3 regions of the Sodalis sp. RH24 genome follow, and region 3 is predicted to be linked to each of the others. Evidence: predicted binding sites of a transcription regulator. Region 3 holds the regulator's gene; each other region holds the start of a gene.

Region 1 (8,046 bases), 1.6 Mb from region 3:
CGCTGGCTGATATCCCCGCAGGCGTGGAACTGCGCTGTAACTACAAGTACCGGGATCATGAGATCAGGCGTCTGCGTTAAGTCACCGCGTGACCCTCAGGCAGGGTTAGGGCGTTCCGCGGCCCCCAGCGCCTGCGCGCAGGCCCACGCCGAGCTCCAGGCCCATTGGAAGTTATAGCCGCCCAGCCAGCCTATCACATCCACCACCTCGCCGATAAAATACAGTCCCGGCACCTGCCGGCTTTCCATGGTTTTGGACGAGAGATAGCGGGTATCCACGCCGCCCTGGGTGACCTCGGCGGTGCGATAGCCCTCGGTGCCGTTCGGCTGCACCCGCCACTGCTGCAGGGCCAGAACCCAATCGGCCTGCTGGCGGTGGGTGAGCTGTTTTAGCGTGCATTCCGGAATGGCCAGCAGGGCGAACCACATCTCGACAAAACGACGCGGCAACAGTTTTGCCAGGGTGTTTTTCAGGCTTTGGTTGGGGTGTTCGCGCAATTCAGCCGCCAGGAACGTGGCTAAATCGGTATCAGGCAGCAGGTTAAGCGTCAGGTACTCGCCGCTTTGCCAGAAGCTGGAAATCTGCAATATGGCGGGTCCCGACAGTCCACGATGGGTAAACAGCAGGTTTTCCCGGAACGAGACGCCGTTTTCAGCAACGACCACCGCGGGCACGCCGATGCCGGACAGCACGCTTAACTGTTCCAGCAGGGGCTTATGCAGGGTAAAAGGCACCAGCGCGGCGCGGGTGGGGATGACCGGCAGTCCGAACTGTTGGGCAATTTTATAACCGAAGGGCGTGGCGCCCAGGCCGGGCATGGACAGGCCGCCTGTCGCGATCACCAGGCGGGCGGTTTTGATGGCGCCGCCCGGCAGGGTCAGGAAAAAATCATCGCCGCGTTTTTCCACGGCCCCTACCTCGCTGCGACACCGCAGCGTCACCTGGCCCAATTCGCACTCCTTGAGCAGCAAATCCACCACCTGCTGCGCCGAGTCGTCGCAAAAAAGCTGGCCGAGGGTTTTTTCATGCCAGGCGATGCCGTATTGCTGCATCAGGGCAATAAAGTCCCACTGGGTATAACGCGACAGGGCGGACTTGCAGAAATGCGGATTTTGCGAGAGGAACGCCGCCGGCTCGACATACAAATTGGTGAAATTACAGCGGCCGCCGCCGGACATGAGAATTTTCCGTCCCGGCTTTTTGCCGTTATCCAGCAGCAATACCCTGCGGCCCAGCCGGCCGGCCTGCGCGGCGCAAAACATGCCCGCGGCGCCGGCGCCGATCACCACTACGTCAAACTGTTCCACCATACTTGCTCTCTGCTTATGCCTGCTTAATCATGAAAAAGGGCGTCCGTCCGGCTATTGTGCGTTCCACGCGGGGGCCGATTGTAATGTCCCCGGTGGCCTTATGCCAACGTAACAGGATGATAAAATCAGTAAGCATAGTTATCCTCATGATTTTACAGAGTAAAGTGCGGACAAGCCCGCGCAGTGCCGACAGAAATGTCATAAAAAGGTCATATTTCTCTTTTCCACGGCCCCTGTTGTCGCAGATAATGCGCCCCGTTCATGTCCAATCTATGGCGTAACCCTATGCTACATCTATTTACCGGCCTGGAGTTTCATACCGGTCTTATGCTGGTGCTCGCATTGATTTTTGTCCTGGTGTATGAAGCCATCAACGGGTTTCATGATACCGCCAATGCGGTAGCAACCGTAATCTACACACGTGCCCTGCGCTCGCAGCTGGCCGTGGGCATGTCGGGAATCTTCAATTTTCTCGGCGTGCTGCTCGGCGGCCTGAGCGTGGCGTATGCCATCGTGCATCTGCTGCCGGTCGACCTGTTGTTAAACGTCAGCTCCACCCACGGCCTGGCAATGATGTTTTCCATGCTGCTGGCGGCCATTATCTGGAACCTGGGAACCTGGTACTTCGGTTTGCCGGCCTCCAGCTCGCATACCTTGATTGGCGCCATTATCGGCATCGGCCTGACCAACGCCATGGTAACCGACTCGTCGGTGCTGGACGCGCTGAATATCCCGAAGCTTATCGAGATCTTCCTGTCGCTGATCATTTCGCCCATCGTCGGGCTGGTGGTGGCCGGTATCATGGTCTTCGCGCTGCGCCGTTACTGGAGCAGCACCCCGAAACGGCGCCGCATTCATTTGACGCCGGCGGAACGGGAGAAGAAAGACGGCAAACGCAAACCGCCGTTCTGGACCCGCACTGCGCTTATCCTGTCGGCCGCCGGGGTGAGTTTTGCCCACGGCGCCAATGACGGACAGAAAGGTATCGGCTTGATCATGCTGGTATTGATAGGCGTCGCGCCGGCCGGGTTCGTGGTGAATATGAATTCCACCGGCTATGATATCGCCCGCACCCGCGACGCGGTCGGCAACCTGCAGCAATTTTACCTGCAGCATCAAGGCGCCCTGCCGCAGGTGGTTAACGCCGAACCGCCGGCGATTCCGACGCCGGATGTCAACGCCCTGCCGTCCACGCCGGCCGAGTTTCACTGCGACAGTTCCCGGGCGCTGCTGGCCATCACCCGCGCCATGGCGCTGCTGGATAATTTGCAGAGCTACGATAAGATCACGCCCTTCGAGCGCGCGCATGTGCGCCGCCTGTTGATGTGCGTCGCCGATACCGCGGACCGGACCGCCAAGCTGCCGCAAACCACCGGCGAAGATAAACGCTTCCTGAATAATTTGCGTAAGGATCTGCTGGCAACCGTGGAGTACGCGCCGCTGTGGATTATCGTTGCCGTGGCGCTGGCCTTGTCGCTGGGCACCATGATTGGCTGGCGGCGCGTTGCCACCACCATCGGCGAAAAGATCGGCAAGAAGGGCATGACCTACGCGCAGGGACTGTCGGCGCAGATGACCGCCGCCGTGTCCATCGGCGCCGCCAGCTATACCGGCATGCCGGTTTCCACCACCCATGTATTGTCCTCCGCGGTGGCGGGCACCATGCTGGTGGACGGCGGCGGCGTCCAGGGTAAGACCGTGCAAAATATCCTGCTGGCATGGGTACTCACCCTGCCGGTGGCTATCGTGCTCTCGGGTAGTCTTTACTGGCTGGCATTGAAGCTGATTTAACGCATCCGGCAGGCGTAGTGAAAAGGGCGGCCTGCGGGTCGCCTTTTTAATTGTTTGATTCCCAGCACGGTTTCTTTACGTCTCAGTGCCAGATAGCCAGGGCAATCAGGCTGACGACGATGAATCCGCACAGCGCGCTGGTCAGCATAAATTGCCGGCGCACCCGCTCGCAGCGGCGGATAAATTCCGGATCGTGATGATCGAGATACCGCTGGGCAATGATGTAGCGTACCAGCCTGAGCTGCTTGCTGGGCTGTCCGTGCGCGGTGAAAAACCCGCCGCCGTCCACGTACTGGTAGAGCAGCGGATCGCACCCCCGCAGTACCACCAATAATGCCCGCAACGATGAGTAATAACGCGCCATATTAACGACACAGACGACACATAAAGCCCAGAAAAGCGCAACGGTGTTGATCATAAATCCCCCCCGGCAACGCGACTCCACACAACCTTCCGACATCCGGGCCGGCAGCGGTTTACGCGCGATAGCAACTAACCACAGAGCTGAAGAAGCCCACCCCAAAAATTGATATAACCGAGAATGGATATACGCAGTAAAAATACTGCCGGACCTTGCAATATTGAGTGTAGAAAAGTTTGTCTAAAGAAAGCAATCGAAGCGACAAAAATTGTTCTTTTAGCCGGTTTTTTTTCAGCAACGCGACCGCGCCTTGCCGGGTCACCCCGGCATACGGGCTACGTCGCATCCTCCCCGGATAATGCGCGATGCCCTTTCTAATAAAAGCTATACTAAATTTAGTGCGTTGAAAAATTAATAATTATAATTCAATTATGTTAGTTATTGCTGTTAAGGTTTTACCGCCGGAGTATCGCCCCAGCCGAAAATGCTGGGCGGGTTGATAAATATCATACGGATAGGTGTGATCACGGCATCACTTCTGGAACGCCGCCGAGTGTTAAACTTAAGGCGTCACAGACATGCCGGATGAGTACCCACGTCGCGCGGAGTTAACGAGTGACATTTTGCAAGGAGTCTGATTATGTCTTATAAACACATCCTTATCGCCGTTGACCTTTCACCGGAAAGCAATGTGTTGGTGGAAAAAGCAGTATCGATGGCCAGACCGTACAACGCGAAGATTTCGTTGATCCATGTTGACGTCAATTATTCCGATCTCTATACCGGACTTATCGACGTCAATCTCGGGGATATGCAAAAACGCATCTCCGAGGAAACCCAAAATGCGATGACGCAGCTGTCGCAGAACGCCCATTATCCGATTGCCGAAATCCTCAGCGGCAGCGGCGATTTAGGCCAGGTGCTGGTGGATGCCATCAATAAGTACGATGTCGATCTGGTCCTGTGTGGACATCATCAGGATTTCTGGAGCAAGCTGATGTCGTCGGCCCGCCAGCTGATCAATACCGTCCATGTGGATATGCTGATCGTGCCGTTGAACGACGAAGAAGTCTACGAGGATTAAGCGTGTTGATGCGCACAGCCTCCGCCCTACGGGGCGGGGGCCGGCGCATGCATGGTTTCACCCGATATTCCGCCTCTCCGGCGGGTTTAATCCGCCGTAACCTGTTGCTCTGCGGGGATTGCTTGTGGGGTATAGATATCGAAACGATGATTTTTTGTGGTGACATGGGCCTGGGCGGCAATGCCCGCCAGCGGCGGAGCATAGTCCGGGCGTTTGACCACCACCCGCCGGGTCGCCAGCGCGCGCGCGGGTAGAAGCAGTTCGTCGGCGTCCTCGTCGGCGCCCACCAGCGATTGAAACACCCGCATCTCTTTTTTAACCAGCGCGCTTTTCTGCCGGTGCGGAAACATCGGATCAAGATAAACCGCATCCGGACGCGGCCGCAGCCCGGTTAACCCGATCAGGCTGGAGCCGTGCACCAGCGTCAGGCGCTCACGCAGCCATGTCCCCACCTCCGGGTCGTCATAGGCCCGTTGCAGCCCGTCGTCCAGCAGCGCCGCCACCACGGGATGGCGCTCGAACATGCGCACACGGCAGCCGAGGGACGCCAGGACAAACGCATCGCGCCCCAGGCCCGCCGTCGCGTCCACCACGTCCGGCAGCGTTTTACCCTTTACACCCACCGCCCGGGCGATGGCTTCGCCGCGTCCGCCGCCGAAGCGGCGGCGATGTGCCATTACCCCGCCGGTAAAATCGACGAAGATGGCGCCGAGCTTCGGCTCATCGCGCTTGCGCAGCTCAAGGCGCTCCGGCGTCAGCACCAGTTCCATCACCGCCGACGCATCGTGCAGCAGGCCCCAGCGTTCAGCCAGGGCCGCTAAACGCGCCTTGTCCACGCCCGGTTCACAACGCAGCGCCAGCGGCTCCAGCGGCATTATCCGCGGATACCGTAATGATGCAGCATGGCGTCCAGCTCGGGTTCACGGCCGCGGAAACGGACAAACAGCGCCATCGGCTCCTCGGAACCGCCGCGCGAGAGAATATTGTCCAGGAACGACTGGCCGGTTTGCCGATTGAAGATCCCCTCTTCCTCAAAGCGCGACCAGGCGTCCGCCGCCAGCACGTCGGCCCAGAGATAGCTGTAGTAGCCCGCCGCGTAACCGCCGGCGAATATATGGCTGAACGCATGGGGGAAACGGCTCCATTCCACCGCCGGCATGACCGCCACCTGCTGTTTCACCTCCGCCAGCGTTTGCAGGATGCGCGCGCCCTGTTCCTGGCTGTATTCGAAATGCATGCGGAAATCAAACAGGCCGAATTCCAGCTGGCGCAGGATAAACAGGGCCGCCTGGTAATTTTTCGCCGCCAGCAGCTTATCCAGCATGGCTTTGGGCAACGGCTCGTGGGTTTCATAATGGCCGGAGATAAAGGCCAGCGCCTCGGGCCGCCAGCAGAAGTTTTCCATAAACTGGCTGGGCAGTTCCACCGCGTCCCAGGGCACACCGCTGATGCCGGCAACCCCGGGAGTGTCGATGCGGGTCAGCATATGATGCAAGCCGTGGCCGAATTCGTGGAACAGGGTGGTGACCTCGTCGTGGGTAAACAGCGCCGGCTTGCCGCTGACCGGGCGGTTAAAATTGCAGGTCAGGTAGGCCACCGGCTTTTGCAGGCTGCCGTCGGCTTTGCGCAGCATGCCGACGCAATCGTCCATCCAGGCACCGCCGCGCTTATTGTCGCGGGCATATAAATCCAGGTAGAAACTACCGCGCAGCTCGCCCTGTTCGTCGAACAAATCGAAAAAACGCACCTCGGGATGCCAGGTATCCACATCCGTACGCTCCTCGGCGGTGATGCCATAGATGCGGTTCACCACCTCAAACAGGCCGTTTACCACCCGCTGCTCGGGGAAATAAGGCCGCAGCTGCTCATCGCTGATGGCGTAAAGATGTTGTTTTTGCTTTTCGCTATAGTAGGTAATATCCCAGGGATTTAACGCATCGCGGCCGTGGTGTTTGGCCGCGAAGGCGCGCAGCTGCTCCAGTTCCTGCTCGCCCTGCGGACGGGCGCGCCGGGCCAGATCGGTGAGAAAATCCAGCACCTGCTGCGGATTTTGCGCCATTTTGGTCGCCAGGGACTTATCGGCATAGCTGGCGAAACCCAGCAGTTGGGCGAATTCGTGCCGCAGCGCCAGGATTTCCTCCATGATCGGGCCGTTGTCCCATTTGCCGGCGTTGGGACCCTGGTCGGAGGCGCGGGTGACATAGGCGCGGTACAGTTCTTCACGCAGGGCGGCGTTATCGCAATACGTCATCACCGGCAGATAGCTGGGGATATCAAGGGTAATCAGCCAGCCTTCCTGCCCCTTCGCCTCCGCCTGGGCGCGGGCCGCGGCCAGCGCGCTTTCCGGCATGCCGCCGAGTTCGCCTTCGTCGGTAATCAGCTTGCTCCACCCCATGGTGGCGTCCAGCACATTATTGCTATAGGCCGAACCCAGCTCCGACAGGCGCGCGGCAATCTCGCCATAGCGCTTTTGTTTCTCGGGTGAAAGGCCGATCCCCGACAGCTCGAAGTCGCGCAGGGCGTTATCAACCGCTTTTTTTTGCGCCACGCTCAGCTCATCGTAGTATTCGCCGTTGCGCAAATCGCGATACGCGTCGTACAACCCCTTGTTCTGGCCCACCCAGGTACTGTATTCCGACAATAACGGCAGGCTTTGCTCATAGGCTTCGCGCAGCTCCGGGCTGTTCTGCACCGCGTTCAGATGGCCGACCGGCGACCAGATGCGGCCCAGGCGATCGTCCGCTTCCGCAAGCGGCTGGCATAAGGTGTCCCAGGTATACGGACCCGATAGCGCAACGATGCGCTCAACGGTCTGTCGGCAGTCGGCAAGGGCGGATTTTACCGCCGGGACGATATGCTCAGGAAGAATGGCGGAAAACGGCGGCAAGGAAAATGGAGTCAACAACGGATTTGTCATAGCGCGGCCCTGATCATTGTTTAAAAGATATGAAAGTAACATGAGGCTAACTATAGCGAAAATCAATGGCGGGCAACGGAATGTGTTATGCCGTTAACGCCGACGACGGCTAACGGCCCGTGGAAAATAGCGGCGGCGCGGGGAGAGAACAGCGCGGTTGCTGCCCCACACCCCAGGCTGAGGGATGCCAATATGCCCCGCGGCCGTAGGGGAAATTTATTTTCGTTATTGCTGCTATTTGGTTGATCTGGCTCATTTAAGCGGTGGGCTTTTGTCGCTGAAAAGAGTAATAATGGTTACAACGATAATCATTCAAATTTATTGCAAATGGGATGGTGTAAAATGATTGCTGCTTTTAACCGTATGCTGGATAAACCGGATTTAGGAAGATTAGTGCTGCGCGTCGCTTTTGGCGGCATGATGATGCTTCATGGCATCCATAAAGCGATCTATGGTATTGACGGTATCGTCGGCATGGTGGAGCGGCACGGCATGCCGGCGTTTGTTGCCTACGGTGTGTTTCTCGGCGAGATAGTGGTGCCGGTGCTGTTTATCCTCGGCATCCTGGTACGCCCCGCCGCGC
Region 2 (8,046 bases), 590 kb from region 3:
CTGCGGCATTTTATCGCCGGGACAGGGGCGGCAGGCTAAACCGGCGGGCGCTATCACCGGCGCTGCAACCCCCGTCCGGTGCAAGGGGGTTAATTTGTCGCGGGAGCGGATAAGTTCAGTCTGCCGACGGTCTGCTCAAACTGCGCCTCATCGCCCTGCGGCAGTTTTTTGAACGACACCTTGCCGCGATACACGTCGGAGTCGATTTTAACGATGTTCGGCTGGGTGCTCAGGTTGCCGACGGCGACACAATAATTGGTTACCTGGCTCAGCGATGGATCCCAAATATCGGCCATTTTATTACAGTCATCAATCCATAAAAATTTATCCCGGGCATTCAATTTCGCCAATTGCTGTTTTAACGGTGCGGATAAATACACGTCGAACATCGGCTCAATATTATTTTTATCAATTTTTAAAATCAACGGTATTTTAAATTGAACGCCGGAAAAGCCGATGGTTTTGGCATTTACATCAATTTTATATTTTTTTATCTTGGTCGGGAAATCCCACTGCCGGATAACATCCGGTATCCATGCGGTTATCTTATCATCGAGATTTAAAAAATAGGTTGATAACGATGTGGAGGATAAACTGCTCCGGCCCAGGCCGATATAGTTATCGCCCCCCAGCACATCCAATACAGTCGCGCCGTTATCCAGCGTGCTGCGCTTGACATTACTGACCTGGGGCTGCTCCTTGTCGCCGCGCAGGATAAAGAACAGATCCTTTCTGTCGTGCTGATTTAAAATATCATAGGCGGTATTGTTCATGGCCAGGTGATCGGAAGACACCACGATCACCGTGTTTTTGAAATAGCCCGATGCGCGGATTTTTTTGATAAGCCCCGCGATATGCTCCTGGCTGCAGGCCACGGCGCTTAGGGAGCTGTTTTCCATATTGTCATACGCATAGGAGCGATTGGTGCAGGATCGCGAAATATATCCGTCCGGATGATGGGTGTCGACGGTCAGCGCAAATAAGGCAAACCGCTGTTTTTGTTGCGACAGCGCAATAAATTTATCATAGACCAGATCCAGCAGGGTATCGTCATACCAGCCCCACTCGTTGCGGTAGTCGGGATCCTTGACCAGTCCCTTAAGCTCCTGGAAACCATAGATATGCTCAAAACCATGGGACTTCAGGAACAGGCCTTTACCGGCAAACGCCATATCGGCCCCCTGGTAAAAATAGGTATCGTAACCGGAAGCCTGCAGTATATCGCCCAGGCAAATATCATGGGGGTAAAAGGTCGATAACGAACTTGAGGCATTGCCGTCAAAGGGGGCGAATAACGGAATGCCGCACTGCGACGCCACCATTCCGGCAATGGTGTAGCCGGTGCCGGGCAATTGGGTAGTATTGCTGAAATCTATAGCATCGTTTTTCTGACTGTTAAGCTCGGTGGTTAAACCGGCAAAGGCGTCCTGATCGAAATAGGTTCTTTCCAGGCTTTCGGCATAGATATAAATAAGGTTGGGGCTGTCTTTCGCCAGTGTTTTGGACGGGGTTCTGTAATAGGTATTAAAGTCCGTATCGCCGCTTGCCAACTGGGATTTAACCAGGCCGGCAATTTCACCGCTGGCCGGCGTGGCAATCACGGCGACCACGGCCAAAACGAGAGCCAGCAGGCCGTAAGCCGTACGGCCGCCGCCGGCTTTTCTGAATAGCAACAGCCATGACATCAGGCTGAACACCAGCAGGGAAGCCAGGATGAAACCGGCAAAGGGCAGGATGTACTTGCCTAATCCGGCGCCGGTTAAACTGCTGGTCAGGGTATACAGCACCGAATCATTGATGCCGGCGCCGGTAAAGTAATTACTGGCGACCCTGACTAAATTAAGCAGAATATAAATACCTAAAACAAACAGCACTAATGAAAACAAATATTTATTTTTTTTGGCTTTCGTTGAATAAATAATAACCGCCGCTATAAATAATACTATCGACAGGGTTTCCGCTGACATTGTTCTCCCTCCATCGGGCAGTAAGGGAAATACCTCCGGCTATAGCAGCAGCGTTTCAAGGCGGTCTTCCGGTAAGGGATGGGTGATAGTTATCTGTATAGCAATTAATCCGCTACGGCGCGAGATTTCATTACCGTTTTGTGACAAGCCGCGCCGGCGGGTGGTGCGGGTAAAAAGAATTGAACGGCGAAATACAAGAAATTATTTTTTTAATCAATTGATTTAAAACAGTAAAACTTCACCGCTCGGCTAAAAAGCAGGAGATGAATTCTTTTTGCGTTGACAAAAAGTTACATTTTTTTTACAGCGGAAAGCCCGGTGGGCGCGGGGAAAACGACGCAGCGGCCCTCATATCCGAGAGCCGCGCTGGCAGGGGTTTATTTAGGCAATGAATAGGCCTGGCGCGCCAGGAGCTTCCAGGCGCCCGCCGCATTTTTCTGCCATACCTGCATGACGCCGATTTTCACTTCGCCCGGCTTGCCGCCGTCTGCGGTTTTCGCCTGCAGGATATGCCTGACGATGGCCACGTCGCCGTCGACCTGCACGGTTTGGTCTTTGAGATCCAGCGTCAGGAATTTGGATTGACCGGTGACGATGGCATCGACAAATTCGGCGTTGTTCTGGATTTTACCGCTGGAGTGGCCGTAGCTCAGCGTCGGCGCGCCCACTTTCTCCAGATCGGCTTTCTTGGCGCTGACCATGGCCTGACGCATGGTTTCCACCGCCTTGGTTACCGCCGTGGCATCGGCGCTTTGGGCGAAACAGCTGCTGCTCAACAGCAATGAAAGAAGGGCCGCGCCTGCAATTTTATACATGGTTATTCCTTACCAGTGACATCGTTAAAGAGGGGCAATGCTAACCAATTTCATGAGGTTACCGTTGTGACTGATCTCATGTATTTCAAAAAAAATAGTTTTTATTTATTTTTAATAAAACATTGTTTTGAAATTATCTCAAGCAATTGTCCGCGGAACATTGTGCGGGATGGCGGCAAGCGTTTCAATGTGATTAAACTCACAATTTTTGGCATTAATAAATTATTACTACCACGGCAATCTGTGCCACCGGGTGTAAACCCCTGATTGACATTGCGTGGCGGTCATAGCAATCAGAAAAGATCAAAAAACTCGGAAATTATTAAAAGCACGGGATTTTTGCGGGGCAGGGGAAATTTACTGAGTGGAATGATGGCGTTACACACAGCACAAAATCAGGCCGGCAATTGCCGGCCCTCACCCTGATGTGTGTTCTATTCTTATAAAGTGTTTAGTTATTCTAAACAACTCTGATGTTAAGTGATGCTAAACAGATTATCAAGCTAACTTTACTCATATTTGAAGATGATTCCAAAACGCCTGAAAGAAGCCCGGCACAGGGCCCAGCTGACACAGGAAAAGCTGGCGGTCATGGCTGGCATCGATGAGTCCACCGCCCGTTCCAGAATTAGTCAGTATGAAAATGGGATATATCGTCCCAATTTTGAAACCTGCTGTGCGTTTGCCCGCATCCTGAACGTACCCGAATGCTATTTCTACACGCTGGACGATGAGTTTGCCGCCGCGCTGCTGGCGCTGTATGTCTCGCACGCGGCATCGGCCAATATGCGTCTGGCGTCGAATGAAGGAGAAGAAGAAAAAGAAGAAAAAGAAGAAAAAGAAGAAGAAAAAGACGCTGCCGACTGGCAAAAACGGGGTTAAGCCTACCGCCGCCAGGCCATCTTAGACTAACCCTTTCCATTGCCGTATCGAGGCGTAGCAACGTCTCGCAGCCGCCATCCCGCCCCGCGTAAGCCTTGCCGTTCCGGCCAATTCCTTAAATGTGTTAAATTATTTCTTGAATCAATAAATAAGAAAGATAATAATTCTCATTTAGTTTCAATTTCATTCACCTGTCAATGGAAAGATACAATGAGAAGGGTCTTGCGCTTAACACGTTCCACTCTGCTGTGTTCACTCGCTTTCGCGGCGCCGTTATTCACCTATGCCGAGGATACCCTGGTGGTTACCGCGGCCCAGACGGCCGACAGCGCCGATGCGCCGACCCGGGGCTACACAGCCAACACCAGCCGCGGAGCGACCAAAACCGATCAGCCGCTGATTACCACCGGCCAGTCGGTGTCGGTGGTGACGCGCCGGCAAATGGACGATCAGGCCGCCCTGACGGTGAACAGCGCGTTGAATTATACGCCGGGGGTATTTACCAACTTCGCCGGCGGCGCGACCCGCTACGAGACCGTTTCCCTGCGCGGATTCCACGGCGGCGATACCAATAATACCTTCCTGGACGGCCTGCGGTTGATGAGCGACGGCGGCAGCTATAACAACCTGCAAATCGATCCCTGGTTCCTGGAGCGCGTCGATGTGATTCGCGGTCCGTCGTCGGCGCTTTACGGCCAGACCATTCCCGGCGGCCTGGTGATGATGACGTCCAGACGCCCCCGTTTTGCCAGCGAAGGGCATATCAAGCTGATGGCCGGCAATAACGCCACCACCGGCGCGGCGTTCGACTATACCGGCGCCGTCAGCGATCAATGGGCGTTCCGCCTGACGGGCATCACGCGCCATAGCGATACCCAGTACGATCACCAGCGCGAGGAACGCTATGCCATCGCGCCGTCGCTGTTATGGCAGCCGGACGGCAACACGTCGCTGCTGTTAAAAGCCTATCTGCAAAAAGATCCGTCGGGCGGTTATCACAGCGCGGTGCCGGCGGACGGCAGCCTGTACGCCAGCAGCGGCGCCAAGCTGGACCGCGGGTTTTTTGACGGCGAAAGCAGCCTGAATACCTTTAAGCGCCGCCAGCAAATCTACGGCTATGAATTCGACCATAGCATCGACGACGTCTGGTCAATCCGCTCCAACGGCAGTTATACCCATGCCAACGTCGACCAGCAGCAGGTTTACCAGATTGGCTGGAACAGCGATCGTACATTGCTTAACCGCTATTATTCCGGCGAATCGTCCTCGCTTGCCGCTTACGCCATGGATAACCAGCTGGTGGCCGATTTCAGCACCGGCGACCTACAGCATAAAGTGGTGCTGGGCGGTGAATACCATGAATATACCAACGACCTGTGGGACGACAGCGCCTACGCCACCCCGCTCAATGCGCTCACCGGCGTCAGCGGCGGCCCGGGGCTGTTCACCGACTACGGCCTGACCGTGCCGGGCGTCACGCGCGTCGATGCCAAACGCCGCTACTCACAAAGCGGGGTCTATCTGCAAGATGAGATGACGCTGGATAAATGGCACCTGGATCTGTCCGGGCGCTACGATCGCATCGTGGCCAAAAATACCACGTTCAATACCGACACCACCTACCGGCGCCAGGACGATCATATCAGCGGCCGCGGGTCGCTGCTGTATGCCTTTGACAGCGGCATTTCGCCTTATGTCAGCTTTAGCCAGGCCGTCACGCCGCAGGCCTTGTCCGGCGCCGACGGCAACCTGTTGAAACCGACCACCAGCGAGCAGTACGAAGCCGGGATAAAATACCAGCCCCCCGGTACTTCGTCGCTGTATACCCTGGCGGTTTACGACCTGACGCAAAAAGATGTGGCCAACCGTATCGTGCAGGGCAGCTATTATGTCCCGGCGGGCAAGGTACATTCCCAGGGGATTGAACTGGAGGCCCGCACGCAGCTCACCGAGCGTCTGGCCGGCATAGCCGGCTATACCTATAACCGGGTACGCTTCAGGGACGCCGTGGACGGCAACGACGGCAACACGCCTTATGTCACGCCGGATCAGATGGCGTCGCTCTGGGCGCAGTACCAGGCGGATTACGGCATCAACCTGGGCGGCGGGGTGCGTTATATCGGCCGGCAGTGGGCAGATAATGAAAACACGCGGCGCGTGCCGTCGGTGACCCTGCTGGATGTTTCGCTACGCGCCGATCTTGCCGCCTGGAACCCGCAGTGGAAGGGGGCCTATGTGCAGCTTAACGCCAATAACCTCACCGATCGGAAATACGTGGCGGCCTGTTATGGCACCGGCTATTGCTATTGGGGCGCGGAGCGCTCGCTGGTGGCCACCGTGGGCTACGATTTCTGATCAACAGGCAAAAGGCACGGGCCGGGGAAAGGATGTCCAGGCGCGTCAAGGGGGAGGGGAGAGGGAAAATAGGCGGATGAGGGGGGGCGGGCCGGGTTTCCCGCCCGCCCCCTATACAGGATTACGCCGGAACGTTTTTCAGCACCAGCCGCTGGATTTTACCCACCACCAGCAAATAGCACAGCATCGACATAATGGCCGAGCAGCCGACAAAAATCAGCGCGCTGTTAAACGAGTGCAGATTTTTGACCAGAAAACCAATCAGCAACGGGGTGACGATGGAGGCGACATTGCCGAACACGTTGAAGATGGCGCCGCACAGGCCGATCACCTCTTTCGGCGCGGTATCCGCAATCACCGGCCAGCCCAGCGCGCCGAAGCCTTTACCGAAGAATGCCAGCGCCATCAGCGCCACCACCAGCACCGTATTATCGGTGTAGTTGCAAAGGATCATGCTGGATGCGAGCAGCATGCCGAACACGATCGGCGCCTTGCGGGCAAAGGTAAGCGAACAGCCGCGCTTAAGCAGGAAATCCGACACCACGCCGCCCGAAATACCGCCGACAAAACCGCATAACGCCGGAATGGAGGCGATGATGCCTACCTTAAGGATGCTCATCCCTTTTTCCTGCACCAGATAGATGGGGAACCAGGTCAGGAAGAACCAGGTAATGGTGTTGAGGAAATACTGGCCGAAAAAGATGCCCAGCATCATACGGCTGGTGAGCAGTTGCTTAACGTAGTTCCATTTCGGTCCGTTATCCTTCGCCTTTTTGCTGTCCATATTGACCACGCCGCCGCCCTGCTCGATATAATCCAGCTCGGCGCGCGACGCGTAGGGGGATTCAAACGGGTTATGGACAAATTTTATCCACAGAAACGTCAGGATAAAACCGATGACGCCCATGACGGTAAAGACGTGTTTCCAGCTCCACGCATAGACCAGCCAGCCCAGGAAAGGCGAAAAAATCGCCAGGGAAAAATACTGCGCGGCGTTGAAAATCGACGACGCCGTGGCGCGCTCCTTGGCCGGGAACCACGCGGCGACAATACGGGCATTGGCCGGGAAAGCCGGGGCTTCGGCGAAGCCCAGCAGGAACTGCAGCATAAACAGCGAAAAGACCGCCATCGGCACCGACAGCACCCCGACGAATCCTTGCAGCAGGGTGAACAATGACCAGAAAAACAAACTGTAGCTATAGACTTTAATCGACCCGAACCGGTCAAGCAGCCAGCCGCCGGGGATTTGCATCAACAGATAGGCGATGCCGAACGATGAAAAAATCATGCCCAGGTTGACCACATCCAGCCCCAAATCGTGGGACACCGCTGTGCCGGCTATCGACAGGGTAACCCGGTCGGCATAGTTAACCGCCGTAATAATAAATATAAATAACAGCACCACATAACGTACGTGGGTCCTGCCTTTTTGGTCCAAAGTGGACTCGATTGCCATACGATGTCTCCGCGTTAACGCTGCGCGCCTAAGGCATTTATTCCCGGCGAATTGTCGCCGCCGCCATAGGCCTCATAATTAAAATACTGTCTGTCGGTAGGGGACTGGGTATACGTTGAATGGGTATCGGCGCGATACGTAAAAAAGAAGAGGTATCAATCGCCATCCGTAATTTGAGCAGGCAGTATAAAAATGGCGCCAGGGTAAGTCATTATGCAAATGACCAATATTAGAGCCGGGATTAGGACTATTTTTGTGGGAACATGGAGTCTGTGCGGTGGATCATAAATATGGGTTTTAGATAATTTTTAATTTTAATATTGCGATGGTGATCACAATTTATAGGTATTTCGCCGCATAATAAATTAAAAAATTATGGAGAGAGATGTTTTTGCCCAACTGCGGCATCCCTTTTTCGGCCGGGTTAGTATTCCACGATTAGTTGATAAATTAAACTAAATTTGTAATGGCGTGGATATTCTCCGTGCGGCAAAGCACGGCATTATTCATATTCATAATAATGAAATGCCGTTTTAATTTAAAAACACCGGTAATTATCACGCTGATATCG
Region 3 (8,046 bases):
GTTGGAGAACGGCATATGGGCATAAGCGTCGGTCGCCGGGATGGGATTGCCCGCCGGCCACAGCAGCGCGGCGATGCCCAGGACCGCCAGGGCAATCATTTTCAGCGGCGCCAGGATGTGCCCGACCGTATCCAATAAGCGGCCGGGATAGAGCGAGATGGCGATGACCAGCGCAAAATAGACCAGGCTGTAAAGAAACAGCGGCAGATCCCCCTGGCCGGTAAACGGCGCCAGCCCCACGGCGAAGGATACCGTCGCGGTGCGCGGCGTGGCGAACAGCGGCCCCACCGCCAGATAACATACCACGGCCAGCAGCAGTCCCGCTTTTCTGCCGATGGGGGAACTGAGGGCGTCAATGCCGCCCCCCACCCGGGCCAGGGCAATCACCGTCAGTACCGGCAGCCCAACCGCGCTAATCAGGAACCCCGCCGCGGCCCACCAGACATAAGGGCCCGACTGCAATCCCACCATCGGCGGGAAAATGATATTGCCCGCGCCGACAAACAAGGCGAAGGTCATAAAACCCAGGGCGAGGATATCTCTGATGCTTAAACGCTGGCTCATGGAATAATGTAATGCCTGTCTGGATGCGAAAAATAAGTAAAACCTATGACGACTCATGCCGGTTATGACATCACCAACAGCAGCGGGATATCTCGCGGGCCATGGCGTAATGGCCTGTTTGCCGGGACCGGAGCGCTAAAAGGGTGCAAAACGGCGTGAAGCATGCAATAACCGGCGCAATTTAAACGTTTAAAGCGCGGTAAGGCAATAGTTGAAGATAAAAGCAGAATGATAAGCCAAAAAAATACCCTAAAAGCAGTGAATACTTTCATAGCCTGGGTAATTTCTGCTACAAGATAGTTGAAGGGACGCGCTTTTAACTATAACAGAACGGCATGGATACCGGTGGCACCCCCGGGCCGCCCCTTAACCCGCGGCGACCATGCCCGCCCGCGGTATTTTGCCGCGGGCGGGATAGCCGGGCGCTGGCGTTACCAGGCGCGGCCCGCAACATCCAGCACCAGCCGCAGTTTGTCCCATTGCTGGGCTTCGGTCAGGCTATTGCCTTCTTCCGTCGAGGCGAAGCCGCACTGCGGGCTCAGGCACAGCTGGTCCAGGCTGATATAACGGGTGGCCTCGCGCAAGCGCGCCAGCACCGCCTCAGGATCTTCCAATTCACCGGTTTTGGAGGTGATAAGGCCCAGCACCGCCTGCTGGCGGCCGGGTTTGATAAACCGCAGCGGTTCAAAACCGCCGGCGCGCTCGGTGTCATATTCCAGGAAAAAGGCGTCGACCTTGACCTCGCCGAACAGGATAGGCGCCACCGGCTCATAACCGCCCTCGGAAATCCAGGTGGAGCGGAAATTGCCGCGGCAAACATGCAGGCTGACCACCAGATCGTCCGGTTTGCCCGCCAGCGCTTGATTGATCACATCCGCATAAATGCGCGCCAATTGCCGCGGATCCTCGCCGCGCTCGCGGATCTGGCGCTGCTGGTCCGTCGAGCACAGATAGGCCCACACGGTATCGTCAAGCTGCAGGTAACGGCAGCCGGCATCGTAAAAGGCGCGGATAGCGTCATGCCAGGCCTGGGCAAGATCGGCGAAATACGCCGCCAGATCAGGGTAGACGCCGGCGTCGATGGCGCCGCGCCCGCCGCGAAAATGCATCACGCTCGGGCTGGGTATGGTCATTTTAGCCACCGCATCGCCGGCCACGCTGCGCAGATAGCGGAAATCCGCCAGCATCGGATGCTGGCGGAACGCCACCTTGCCGGTGACCTTAATGCTGCGCGCCTTGGTCTGCACCCCGGAAAACTGGATACCCTGGTCGACGTCGTAGCCTTCCACCCCGTCCAGCCCCTCAAAAAAATCGAAATGCCACCAGGCGCGGCGAAACTCGCCGTCGGTGACCACCTGCAGCCCCAGACCGCGCTGCAGTTCCACCACCCGGCGGATCTCGGTATCCTCGACGGCACGCAGCTGCGCGGGAGTAATGGCCCCTTGCTGCAACTGCTTGCGGGCCTGCTTAATCGCCTCGGGGCGTAATAAGCTGCCCACCACATCAGCGCGAAAGGGAGGCGTATTTCTTTGCATGTTTGAACTCCGGCGTTATTTTGCCGGCCTGGACAAGGCCCGCAAGATAATAAGATTTAGTGAATAGTTCAGGATGTAAACATTCCCGGTGGGCAATAGTTTCCGTCGGTGACATATAGACATCCGGACGTCTATAATGCCCGCATCCATACTAGCACGCGGCGGCGCATCGCCATGGCGAAGAAAATTCACCCGTGTTGAACATTATTCATGATCACCCGCGGGCGACGGCCCACCCTGCCGACACACCTCATTGCAGCCCGATATCCCGGCGCGCCTGTAGCCTTATGGGTTCAGGCAAGGGCTGGTAGCCGCCCTGGCGGGCGAGGCTTTGGCCCTGGGGCGACAAAATACGGTCCATAAAGGCGGCGGTGACCGGCGCCAATGGGGTATCAGGGGGCTTATTCAGATAAATATAGAGATAGCGCACCAGCGGATAGTCGCCGTTAAGCAAGGCCGACTCGTCCGGCGTCACCTGGCGGCCGGCCTCGTCGGTTAACGGCAGGATCCGCACGCCGGCGGTATGAAACCCCATGCCGGCGTAACCAATGGCGTTGCGCGACGCGCTTACCGCCTGCGCCACCGAAGCCGACCCGGGCAGTTCATTGACCGATGCCAGCAGGTCACCGCCGCACAGCACGCGCTGGCGGAAAAAGCCATAGGTACCGGAGGCGGAATTGCGGCCATAGCGCAGCAGGGCCATATCGGCCCACCGCCCGGTTAGGCCGAGCTCCCCCCAGCGGGTGACGGCAGGGGCGTCGCCGCAGCTGCGGGTGATGGAAAAAATGGCGTCCAACTGGCGCAGGCGCAACCTGGGCAGGGGGTTATCCTGGTTGACTATAATCACCAGCGCATCCAAGGCCACCGGCACCGCCAGGGGCGGGTAGCCGTAATGGCGCTGGAACGCGGCGATTTCAGTCGCGTTCATCATGCGGCTCATCGGCCCGATTTGCGCCGTTCCCGCGGCCAGCGCCGTCGCCGCCGTCGCCGATCCGCCCGCCTGGATCTGCACGCCGACATCCGGATAGTCATGTCTGAAATCCGCCGCCCACAGGGCCATCATATTCGCCAGCGTATCGGAACCGCTGCTGGTGAGGCTACCCGACAGCACCGACAGCGGCCGCGCCGCCGCCGGCAGGGTCAACAGCAGGCAGAGCAGCCAGCCCAGGGTTTTTACAGCTTTTATCATCGGGATTTGACACGTGAAGGAGAAGTGGGGTTATTTTCGGCCAGGACGGGGAGGACAATCAACCGGTTGGGCAAGGTAAAAAAGAAGCGGGTACCCGCGCCCGGCTCGCTGATAACATCAAGATGGGCGTCATGATTGCCGAGCGCGTGCTTAACGATGGCAAGCCCAAGGCCGCTGCCGCCGGTCTGGCGCGAACGGGCTTTGTCAACCCGGTAAAAACGCTCGGTCAGGCGCGGTAAATGCTCCGGGGCGATGCCCGGCCCGTTATCGCTGACCTGAAACTGCGCGCCCTCAGCGGTACGCTGCCAGCACACCTCGATGCGGGTGCCCGGCGGCGTATGGATGACCGCATTGTATATCAGGTTCGACATCGCGCTGCGCAGCTGATCCTCATTGCCGCGCACCAGCAACTGTTCATTAACCCGGAACACGATCTCATGCCGTTCCTGGCTGAGCGCCCCGGCGCTTTGCTGCAGGCGCTTGAGAATGGCCGGAATATCGACGCGTTCATTGACCTCGCCCTGCGGCGCGGCCTCGATACGGGATAACACCAGCAACTGCTTGACCAGACGCTCCATGCGCTGCGTCTGATCCTGCATGGTGTGGATGGCCTTGGCGCGCATGGCTTCATCCATATCCTGGTCGTTCATCATTTCCAGATATCCCTGCAACACCGTCAGCGGCGTACGCAGTTCATGGCTGGCATTGGCGAAAAAGTTGCGCCTGGCGCCTTCCAGCTGGCGCATCTGGGTCACGTCGCGGGCCACCATTAACAGCTGGTCGTCGGTATAGGGCATCACGCGGAATTCAACGTAACGTTGCTTATTGAGCAGCAGGGTCAAGGGGCGCTCGAACGACTGGCCCTGGATATAGCTGTTGAATTCAGGATAGCGCAGCAGGTTAAGGATATGCTGGCCGTTGTCTTCCGGCCAGCGAAACCCGAGCAGCTGCTGCGCCAGGCCGTTGCACCAGAAAATATGGCCGTCGTCGGTCAACATCACCAGCGCATCAGGCAAGGTTTCCGCGCCGCTGCGAAAGCGTTTGAACAATGTCGCCAGTTCACGCCGCCGCCGCCGGTGGCGCAACTGCATCTGATGCAGGCCATAGAACAGCGGTTCCCAGCTTCCCCGCCCTTCCGGCGGCGTATGCCGGAGATCGACCCATAACCAGCGGGACAGCCGCAGTTGGTAATAATAGTTGCGCACCAGCGCGGCCAGCAGCGCCGCCACCAACAGCCAGGCCAGGTGGCCGACAAAAAGCGACAACAGCAGGGCCGGCAGGCAAAACAGCCCCAGTTCCAGCAAAATCTTACGCCAGGATAAACGTTCCAGCACCGGCAGAGCTCCCCTTATACCGCGCTAATAGCGCGCGGAAAAACGATAGCCGGTGCCGCGGACCGTCTGCACCATCCGATCGTGACCGCCGGTTTCCAGCGCTTTGCGCAGGCGGCGAATATGCACATCAACCGTCCGGTCCTCAACATACACATTAGTGCCCCAGACATGATTTAACAACTGTTCCCGGCTATATACCCGCTCGGGATGGGTCATGAAAAAGTGCAGCAGTTTAAATTCGGTCGGTCCCATCTCCAGGGCCAGTTCGTTGGAGGTTACCCGGTGCGACGACGGATCCAGGCTTAGGCCCTGCAGTTCAATCTTATCTTCCACCGCCATCGGCGAAATACGGCGCATCACCGCCTTGATCCTGGCCAGCAGCTCCTTGGGCGAGAACGGTTTGGTGATATAATCATCGGCGCCCACTTCCAGCCCCCGCACCCGGTCTTCCTCCTCGCCGCGCGCGGTCAGCATCATGACCGGAATATCGCGGGTCAATACCTCGCGTTTCATATGTTTGATAAATTGTATTCCCGAACCGCCTGGCAACATCCAGTCGAGCAATACCAGATCCGGATAAGGCTCCGCCATACGGCTGACCGCCGTGCCGTAGTCTTCGGCTTCGATGGGCTGGAAGCCATTCTGTTCAAGTACGAAGCACACCATTTCACGAATCGGCGCTTCGTCTTCCACGACTAATATGCGTTTTGCCATTTTTTCCTGCCATTAATCTCTGCGGTTAACGTGCCCGGGCATTATGCGTCACTTTTATGACAGATTTATTAAAATCAGCCCATCGTGCCAGAAGCATAGCGGATGGCGGTTTTTTTTCGTCCCGGGTTGCCAAATTAACAGCTTTACGTCGGCATCGCCCGGGGTAAGGTTTATACTCTCGCCCTGACTTTTGCACTCTGGCTGGAGCGTCATGCGGATCATTCACACTTCTGACTGGCACCTGGGTCAGTCGTTTTTCACCAAAAACCGCGCCCGGGAGCATCGCGCCTTCCTGCAATGGCTGGTGGCGCAGGTGGCAGAGCGGGATATCGACGCGGTGATCGTGGCCGGCGATATCTTTGATACCGGCACCCCGCCCAGCTATGCCCGCGAACTGTTCAACCGTTTCGTGGTGGCGTTGCAGCCGACCGGTTGCCAGCTGATCATACTGGCGGGCAATCATGACGCGGTGGCGACATTGAACGAATCCCGGGCGCTGCTGGCCTGCATGCATACCCGGGTTATCGCCGGCGGCGGGTTCGGCGCCCGGGACGATGACGACAACGCCGACGGCGACCGCGAAGACAGCGGCGGGCAACCGGTTTTTGTACTTAACGATCGTAGTGGAAAGCCGGGGGCGATACTGTGCGCCATCCCCTTTTTACGCCCGCGGGATGTGCTGACCAGCCGCGCCGGAGAATCGGGGGATGATAAACAGCGGGCGCTGATGGACGCCATCGCCGCACATTACCAGGCGCTATATGACCGGGCGCTGGCCCTGCGCGCCCGGTTGCCCGGCCGGCTGCCGATTATCGCCACCGGACACCTGACCACGGTGGGCGCCGCCACCACCGATTCGGTACGCGATATTTATATCGGCAGCCTGGACGCGTTTCCCGCCCAGCTGTTTCCTCCGGCGGATTATATCGCCCTCGGCCATATCCACCGCCCGCAGTGCGTGGGCGGACAGCAGCATATCCGCTATTGCGGTTCGCCCATCGCCTTGAGTTTTGATGAGACCGGGCAGCCCAAGCAGATCAATATAGTCAGTTTCGACGCCGGGGGCGTGGCGGACATTTCCCCGGTTTTGATCCCGGAGACCCAGGCCCTGCGCCTGATAAAAGGCGACCTGGCGGACATCGAGGCGCAGTTGCGCTCGTTTAGCGATTACCCGGGGCCCACGCCCGTCTGGCTGGATATCGAGGTGGTGACAGACGCCTGGCTGAATGATATCCAGCAGCGTATCCAGCAGTTGGCGGCCGATTTGCCGGTGGAAATCGTGCTGTTGCGCCGTAACCGCGAGCAGCGGCTGTCGGCACTGGCGCGCCGGCAACGGGAAACGCTGGTCGAACTGAGCGCCGGGGACGTGTTTGAGCGGCGCCTGGCGCTGATCCCCTCCCCCGCGCCGGAGAACCTGGACGCCATACGCTTGCTCTATCGCCAGGTAACGGCGGACGTACAGCAAGGCGCCGCGGCGGAAAACCCGCCGGCGCCGGATGCCGCAACCAAAGGAGACGCCCGGTGAAAATCCTGACGCTGCGGCTGAAAAACATCAATGCGCTCAGGGGCGAGTGGAAAATTGATTTTACTGCCGACCCCTTCGACCGCGCCAGCCTGTTTGCCATTACCGGTCCCACCGGCGCCGGCAAGACCACTATTCTTGACGCCATCTGCCTGGCGCTGTATCACCGCACGCCCCGCCTGGACGCGTTGCCCGGCCAGGAATTGATGACCCGGCTGACCGCCGAATCGCTGGCGGAAGTCGAGTTTTCGGTCAAGGGCGTGGGCTATCGCGCCTTCTGGAGCCAGCGCCGGGCGAAAAACAGCCCGCAGGGCAAACTGCAAAACGCCAGGGTCGAACTGGCGCGTTTGGCCGACGGCGCCATCCTGGCGGATAAAATCAGCGATAAGCTGCGCCTGACCACCGAACTGACCGGCCTGGATTTCGCGCGTTTTACCAAATCGGTGCTGCTGGCGCAGGGGGATTTCGCCGCATTTTTAAACGCCGATGCGAAAAATCGCGCCGAACTGCTGGAGGAACTGACCGGCACCGATATCTACGGCCGCATTTCCGCTGAAATTTTCGAACGCCATAAAACGGTGCGCGGGGAACTGGAGGCACTGCGTACGCGCGCCGCCGCCATCGAACTATTGAGCGAACCCCAACTGCGGGAACTTGACGCCGAGCTGGATAGCCTGCGCCTGGAGCAGGCCCGGCTGAACGCCGAACAATCGCAGTCGCAACAGCATCACGCCTGGCTGGAGCGGCAGCGCCAGTTGACCGGCGCCCTGGCGCAGGCACAGGCCCAGCGCCAGGCCGCGCAGGCGGCGGCGCAGGAAGCACAGGCGCCGCTGGCGCGACTGGCGCGCGGCGAACCGGCGGAATCCCTGCGCCCCCTGCTCGACGATCGGCAGCGCAGCGCCGTGGACCTGGAACGGGCTGAGCAGGAGCTCGCCCGCGCGTGCGCGCTGGAGCTGCAAAGTCAGCAGGCGCTACAACCGCTGCGGGAGCAGGCGGATACCGCCCGGCGGCGCTGGGAGCAGCACGCCCGGCATCAGTTGGCGCAACAGCAGTTGATAAACGACCATCTCGTGCCGCTGGACCAGAAAATCGCCGGGCTGGAACAACAGGCCGCGCAACAGGAGGAACAGCGGTTAGCCCAAACGGAACAGCAGCGGAAACGACAGGCGCTGCAGGCGCTGAAACAAC

What was found. The regulator PhoB, encoded in region 3, activates phosphate uptake and scavenging genes when phosphate is short. The targets are predictions, from matches to a motif close to CTGTCATAAAACTGNCNNAT.
Region 1: pitA (inorganic phosphate transporter PitA) is a predicted target of PhoB. The motif match lies at 1,506-1,525, and genes of this name have one in related genera.
Region 2: opgB (phosphatidylglycerol--membrane-oligosaccharide glycerophosphotransferase) is a predicted target of PhoB. The motif match lies at 2,095-2,114, and genes of this name have one in related genera.

What each region holds. Positions count from the first base shown of each region.
Region 1 covers NZ_CP178729.1:3,810,254-3,818,299, reverse strand. The annotation lists gene ACL2XG_RS17275 (hypothetical protein) at 1-80, shown strand, start outside; gene ACL2XG_RS17270 (NAD(P)/FAD-dependent oxidoreductase) at 96-1,307, opposite strand; gene pitA (inorganic phosphate transporter PitA) at 1,596-3,101, shown strand; gene uspB (universal stress protein UspB) at 3,184-3,519, opposite strand; gene uspA (universal stress protein UspA) at 4,103-4,546, shown strand; gene rsmJ (16S rRNA (guanine(1516)-N(2))-methyltransferase RsmJ) at 4,633-5,421, opposite strand; gene prlC (oligopeptidase A) at 5,421-7,463, opposite strand; gene ACL2XG_RS17240 (DoxX family protein) at 7,806-8,046, shown strand, end outside.
Region 2 covers NZ_CP178729.1:1,625,550-1,633,595, reverse strand. The annotation lists gene opgB (phosphatidylglycerol--membrane-oligosaccharide glycerophosphotransferase) at 90-1,967, opposite strand; gene ACL2XG_RS07440 (nuclear transport factor 2 family protein) at 2,345-2,782, opposite strand; partial or broken gene ACL2XG_RS07435 (helix-turn-helix transcriptional regulator) at 3,308-3,553, shown strand; gene ACL2XG_RS07430 (TonB-dependent siderophore receptor) at 3,875-6,019, shown strand; gene ACL2XG_RS07425 (MFS transporter) at 6,141-7,475, opposite strand.
Region 3 covers NZ_CP178729.1:2,211,957-2,220,002, forward strand. The annotation lists gene brnQ (branched-chain amino acid transport system II carrier protein) at 1-564, opposite strand, end outside; gene ACL2XG_RS10195 (cobalamin-independent methionine synthase II family protein) at 996-2,099, opposite strand; gene ACL2XG_RS10200 (PstS family phosphate ABC transporter substrate-binding protein) at 2,350-3,288, opposite strand; gene phoR (phosphate regulon sensor histidine kinase PhoR) at 3,285-4,622, opposite strand; gene phoB (phosphate response regulator transcription factor PhoB) at 4,647-5,336, opposite strand; gene sbcD (exonuclease subunit SbcD) at 5,548-6,861, shown strand; gene ACL2XG_RS10220 (AAA family ATPase) at 6,858-8,046, shown strand, end outside.